Regions from separate parts of the Obesumbacterium proteus genome, predicted to be linked through region 3. Evidence: predicted binding sites of a transcription regulator. Region 3 holds the regulator's gene; each other region holds the start of a gene.

Region 1 (2,276 bases), 500 kb from region 3:
CTGAGTCAGCCCCGGCGCTTTACTGTCAGGTGCAATAATCTGGCTTGAATGGGCATGGTCGGCGGTTACTATCACCAAGGTATTGCCATCTTTACGCGCAAATTCTAATGCTTTTTGTACCGCTTCATCTAAATCAACGGTTTCACCAAATTGCCCACAAGGGTTGGCGGCATGATCTTGTTTGTCGATCGACGCACCTTCTACCTGCAAGAAGAAACCTTTTGGATTCTTATCTAACAACGAAATCGCTTTTTCAGTCATCTGCGCCAACGTCGGCGTAGAAGCACTACGTTCAGGATTAACGCTACAGGTTACCGGCGCACCATCCAGATTCCCATGATAGGTCGCTTTTGGCCCCTGCCAGCGTACCGGCATATTGCCTTCAGAAAAGAGCCCGAGAACCGGCGTTTTCTGGTCTGCAATACTCAGCTTGTTCAGCGCATCCAGATTCGTAACTACCTGATAACCCAGTCCTTCGGCCTGCTGCATCAATGTTTTGTCTTTCCAATCGCCTGAATTTGCCGTTTCAGAGAACGTTTTAGCCCCACCGCCCAGCGTTACGTCGGCACGGGTTTTTAGAAGCTGCTCGGTAATAGAGCCTTCACCGCCATTTTCCAACGCATTCCCTGGGCACAGTTCTAGCGTTTTGCTTGGGCCATAGCATTTCCGTGAGGTTACATGAGATGCCTGTGCCGCAGGCGTAGCGTCCTGCAATTCTGCCGTTGAGACATTACCCGTGGCTTTTCCCGCCGCTTTCGCAATCTCTAATAAGGTGCGATGAGACTTACCGTTCACATCTACACCCAGAGCACCGTTGTAGGTTTTCACGCCGGTGCTCCACGCGGTCGCAGAAGCCGCCGAGTCTGTGACATAGTCAGGTTTATGGCTCTTCTTATCCAAAGAGTAATGCGTGTATTGCCCCGTCAGCGGCAAGGCATCGATCCCTTTAAATTGGCCGCCAGCGCCTTCGGCATAGTTACGCGCAGAGGTAATTTCAGAATCCCCCATGCCGTCACCAATCAACAAAATGACATTTTTGGCCGTTTTATTACTTAAAGAAGCAATGAGTGCGGTCGTTTGATCCTGCGTCATGCGTCGTGCACCGCCAAACTGAGTGATATCGCCTTGGGCTGCTCGCGCCGTTAAATCAGCGACAGCCGGATTAGCGGCCTGCACCGGTGGCATCAACATCATTAGGCTTAACATAGACAACGAAAAAATTTTATTAGAGGCCACTTCACTATCTCCTTGTAAATAAATACTCTGCATATACGCGTCACGCTTCAAGATGCAGGCAGTATAAGAAGGCTCAGTGAAGGTTTTGTGACGGAGTTGTTCTAGAAATATGACAGTGTGGCGTAACCTTGAAATATTGGAGTAGATATATATCCAAAATAATTGGAGTTGCTTCAAGTATGAAGGGTATAGGCCCATATAATCTTGCTAAAGTGGTAGCAGAAATAAAATGAGGATGACGTTCCATCCTCTAAGAACACGTTCCATACATGAAGGATGCTCAGCTATGCAATATCACCGCATTCCACACAGCTCGCTGGAAGTTAGCGAACTGGGTTTAGGAACCATGACGTTCGGGGAACAAAACAGCGAAGCTGATGCCCACGCACAACTCGATCTGGCGATTGCCAGCGGAATTAACCTGATTGATACCGCAGAAATGTATCCGGTGCCGCCTCGCCCAGAAACTCAGGGTCTGACCGAGTCCTATATTGGCAGTTGGCTAGCCAAACGCGGCAACCGTGAGAAAATTGTGCTGGCGACGAAAATCACCGGCCCCGTGCGCAACAACGACAGTGGTATCCGCCCTGAACAAGCTCTCGATCGTAAAAACATTCGCGCCGCGCTGGATGCCAGCTTAAAGCGACTCAATACCGACTATGTCGATCTTTACCAGCTGCATTGGCCACAACGACCAACCAACTGTTTTGGTCAGCTTGGCTACCGCTATACCGAACAGAAGCCGGCGGTCACGATCTTAGAAACCCTAGAAGCACTTTCTGAACAAGTTCGTGCGGGTAAAATTCGCTACATCGGGGTTTCTAACGAAACACCTTGGGGCGTTATGCGTTACCTACAGCTGGCGGAAAAACACGATCTGCCGCGTATCGTTTCCATCCAAAATCCCTACAGTTTGCTCAACCGCAGCTTCGAAGTGGGATTAGCTGAAATCAGTCAATATGAAGGCGTTGAGCTGCTGGCCTATTCTTGCTTAGGCTTCGGCACCTTAAGCGGCAAATACCTTAACGGAGCGAAACCCG
Region 2 (2,276 bases), 1.4 Mb from region 3:
AAGGGCGTTTTAGCCACGGTAAAGTGGATCTGAGCGAACTCGGTGAGAAAGCCGATACGCTGCTGGCGAAGGTTGAGCACATCCAGATTATCGCCTGTGGGACTTCATACCACTCGGGTATGGTGGCGCGCTATTGGTTTGAATCTCTGGCCGGTGTGCCTTGTGACGTGGAGATTGCTTCTGAATTCCGCTATCGCAAGTCTGCGGTACGTAAAAACAGCCTGATCATTACGTTATCTCAGTCGGGTGAAACGGCGGATACGCTAGCGGCTTTACGTTTGTCCAAAGAGATTGGCTATTTAGGCTCGTTGGCTATCTGTAACGTAGCCAGCTCGTCGCTGGTGCGTGAATCTGATTTGGCTCTGATGACCAAAGCAGGAACGGAAATCGGTGTCGCATCTACCAAAGCGTTTACCACTCAGTTAACCGTGTTGCTGATGCTGGTGGCGCGTATTGGCCGCCTGCATGCGATGCCTGAGCAGATTGAGCACGATATCGTTCACGCCTTGCAAGCACTGCCTGCGCGTATTGAGCAGATGTTATCGATGGATCAAGGTATTGAAGAACTGGCCGAAGATTTCATGGATAAACAGCATGCCCTGTTCCTTGGACGTGGCGATCAGTATCCCATCGCAATGGAAGGTGCTCTGAAGCTTAAAGAGATCTCCTATATCCATGCAGAAGCCTATGCGGCTGGTGAACTCAAACACGGGCCACTGGCGCTGATTGATGCCGATATGCCGGTGGTTGTGATTGCGCCAAACAACGAACTGTTGGAAAAATTGAAATCCAATATTGAAGAAGTTCGCGCGCGCGGCGGTTTGCTGTATGTCTTTGCCGATAAGGACGCTGGTTTCACCGATAGCGAAGGTATGCGCATTATTTCTCTGCCGCACGTAGAAGAGGTGATTGCACCGATCTTCTATACCGTTCCGCTTCAGCTGCTTTCGTATCATGTGGCGCTCATCAAAGGTACTGATGTCGATCAGCCACGAAATCTGGCTAAATCGGTAACCGTTGAATAAACCCGTCTCGAAGCCCCGTTCGCGGGGCTTTTTCATTTTTCCCCGCCAACAAACATTTCATCTGTAATAAAACTGTCATATTCCATACATTTTACTGTAATCAAACTGCCTTATTTTCCCTCCTGCACCATACTTAAACTTGATTGTTCACACAGATGCTGATGAATAACACTCCCTGTGGAGGGAATATGAAGCCGATGCGTTCCTTGGTTGTCACTAAAAAAATGGTTACCCATAAGACTGTTGCTGCCATTGTTGCTGCAGCTTGCTCTCTGACTACAATGTCTGCATTCGCTGCGACCAGCCTGACCGGTGCCGGTGCGACTTTCCCCGCGCCTGTTTATGCTAAGTGGGCAGATACCTATCAGAAAGAAACCGGTAACAAAGTTAACTATCAAGGTATTGGTTCTTCCGGCGGCGTTAAGCAAATCATTGCTAACACCGTTGATTTCGGTGCATCTGATGCGCCTCTGACCGATGAAAAACTGGCCGCAGATGGCCTGTTCCAGTTCCCAACCGTTATCGGTGGTGTGGTGCTGGCGGTTAACATTCCGGGATTGAAATCTGGCGAACTGACGCTGGATGGCAAAACTCTGGGTGATATCTATCTGGGCAACATCAAAAAATGGAATGACCCAGCGATCACCAAATTAAACCCAGGTCTAAAACTACCAGATACCAATATTGCCGTGGTTCGCCGCGCTGATGGCTCTGGCACTTCTTATGTCTTCACCAACTATCTGGCGAAAGTAAACGCAGATTGGAAATCTAAAGTTGGTGCAGGTTCTACCGTTAACTGGCCAACCGGTTTGGGCGGCAAAGGTAACGACGGCGTTGCTGCGTTCATCCAGCGTCTGCCAGGCTCCATTGGCTACGTTGAGTATGCTTACGTTAAGCAAAGCAAACTGGCTTATACCAAGCTGATCTCCGCAGATGGTGATGCTGTTCTACCAACGGAAGAGAGCTTTAGCAACGCGGCTAAAGGTGCTGACTGGAGTAAATCCTTCGCGCAAGACCTGACCAACCAGAAAGGCGCTAATGCATGGCCTATCAGCTCCACTACCTTCATTCTGGTGCACAAAGATCAGCAGAAACCAGAGCAGGGTGCAGCGGTACTGAAATTCTTCGACTGGGCCTATAAAAATGGCGGCAAAGAAGCCAGCGCCTTGGACTATGCACCGTTGCCTAGCGCTGTCGTTGAGCAAATTCGTGCAGCATGGAAGACCAACGTAAAAGACAGTTCAGGTAAAG
Region 3 (2,276 bases):
TTCAACGAAACGGCCATTATTGAGATGCAGCGTGAGCGGACGGGAAAAATCTTGCGATTGCAGATAATGCGTGAATTCGGGGTAGCGCAGAAGGTTAAGAATATGCTGGCCATTATCCTCTGGCCAACGAAAACCGAGCAGGTGTTGCGCCAAGCCATTACACCAGAAAATATTGCCTTCTTCGGTCGTCATAATCACCGCATCGGGCAATGACTCAGCACCGCTGCGAAAACGTTTAATCAGCAGTGCCAGCTCGCGACGACGGCGTCGATTACGCTGCTGCATCTGATATAAACCATAGAACAACGGCTCCCAGCTTCCTCGCCCAGCGGGTGGGGTCATACTACGGTCGACCCATAGCCAGTGCGAGAGGCGCAACTGGTTATAGAAATGCCAGCCCAATAGCGCAGACACCGCAGCCAGCAGAAACCACGGCAAATAGCCGATCAGCAGCCCAAGGATCACCGCCGGAATGCAGCAAAACAACAGCTCCAGCAGCAGTCTTTTCCACGATAGGCGTTCAAGCACGATGTTGGCTCTTTGTTCTTAACAACATAGAAATAATAGACATAGTGATACCCAAAATCAGTGAGGCCCGATTAAGGGTCCCAATGCATAATCATACCGTTTACTTAAGCTCGATTTTAGGGGGAGTACACCGATGGGGTCGTAGCGGCGCAAGCCGCCGGAGCGCCCCGCGGTGTGCTAGACCCGTGTATCTCGATCTTTCAAACAAGCGTCACGGAATATGCATAGCGGGTTAGAAACGCGCCGAAAAACGATAACCCGTCCCACGAACGGTTTGCACCATTTTATCATGCCCGCTCAGCTCCAGCGCTTTGCGCAGTCGGCGAATATGAACATCCACGGTGCGGTCTTCTACATAAACGTTAGTGCCCCAGACATGATTTAGCAACTGCTCGCGGCTATAAACGCGCTCGGGATGAGTCATGAAAAAATGCAGCAACTTAAACTCAGTCGGTCCCATATCCAGCGGGGCTTCGTTGGCCATCACACGATGTGACGTCGGATCGAGACTCAGCCCCTGCACTTCAATCACCTCTTCCACCGCCATCGGCGAAATACGGCGCATCACGGCTTTAATTCTGGCCACCAGCTCTTTGGGCGAAAAAGGCTTGGTGATGTAATCGTCTGCGCCCACTTCCAAACCGCGCACGCGATCTTCTTCTTCACCGCGAGCGGTCAGCATCATCACAGGAATTTCACGCGTTAACGCTTCGCGCTTCATATGCTTGATGAACTGGATCCCAGAACCGCCCGGCAGCATCCAATCCAGCAGCACTAAATCAGGATAAGGCTCAGAAAGCGAGTTCACCGCGCTGTCATAATCTTCGGCTTCAACCGGTTGGTAGCCGTTTTGCTCTAAAACAAAACACACCATTTCACGAATTGGCGCTTCATCTTCTACTACCAATATGCGTCTGGCCATTGTTAATCCTGCTTAAGTTTGGTTGCGGGCGCCATTATGCGTCAGATTTATGACAGATTTATGAAAAAAAACAATATGCCAAGCATCACTGTAATAAATGGTTTTGTAAACCCAGATTGATTATGGCCTCAGTGCCGGACATGGGTTCACCTCCCTCATAGATTGCGTATAATCGATTTCATTCTCCGTCGTGGCTCACGCTACGCTCAGCAAGGACAGCAGGACTCGCATGCGTCTTATCCATACTTCAGACTGGCACCTTGGTCAGCATTTTTATACCAAAAGCCGTAGCGCTGAACATCAGGCCTTTCTGCGCTGGCTCATTGAACAAGCATCGGCGCATCAGGTCGATGCCATTATTGTGGCGGGTGACGTCTTTGATACCGGTTCGCCGCCGAGCTACGCGCGCGAACTGTATAACCGCTTCGTCGTGGAGTTGCAGGCAACGGGCTGCCAGTTAGTGGTGTTAGGTGGCAACCATGACTCCGTCGCCACGCTGAATGAATCTCGCGCTTTACTCGCCTGCTTGAACACGCAGGTTATCGCCAGCAGCGCAGGCGATTTACAGCATCAGGTATTGCAGCTCAAACAGCGCGACGGTTCCGTCGGCGCGATTCTGTGCGCGGTGCCTTATCTGCGCCCACGAGATATCCAAACCAGCTTAGCGGGGCAATCTGCCGCAGAAAAACAAAACGCCCTACAGCAGGCTATCGCCGCACATTACCAGTCGTTGTACGATCTGGCCGTTGCCGAACGAGATGCCTTAGGCGGAAACCTGCCGATTATTGCCACCGGACATCTCACCACTATCGGTGCCAGCACGTCT

The links. The regulator PhoB, encoded in region 3, activates phosphate uptake and scavenging genes when phosphate is short. The targets are predictions, from matches to a motif close to CTGTCATAAAACTGNCNNAT.
Region 1: a site for PhoB is predicted at 1,311-1,330, ahead of phoA (alkaline phosphatase). Genes of this name have one in related genera too.
Region 2: a site for PhoB is predicted at 1,087-1,106, ahead of pstS (phosphate ABC transporter substrate-binding protein PstS). Genes of this name have one in related genera too.

The regions. Positions count from the first base shown of each region.
Region 1 is NZ_CP014608.1:4,601,337-4,603,612, forward strand. Features, by position in the region: gene phoA (alkaline phosphatase) at 1-1,206, opposite strand, end outside; gene DSM2777_RS21545 (NADP(H)-dependent aldo-keto reductase) at 1,523-2,276, shown strand, end outside.
Region 2 is NZ_CP014608.1:530,026-532,301, forward strand. Features, by position in the region: gene glmS (glutamine--fructose-6-phosphate transaminase (isomerizing)) at 1-1,025, shown strand, start outside; gene pstS (phosphate ABC transporter substrate-binding protein PstS) at 1,250-2,276, shown strand, end outside.
Region 3 is NZ_CP014608.1:4,097,174-4,099,449, forward strand. Features, by position in the region: gene phoR (phosphate regulon sensor histidine kinase PhoR) at 1-528, opposite strand, end outside; gene phoB (phosphate response regulator transcription factor PhoB) at 761-1,450, opposite strand; gene sbcD (exonuclease subunit SbcD) at 1,680-2,276, shown strand, end outside.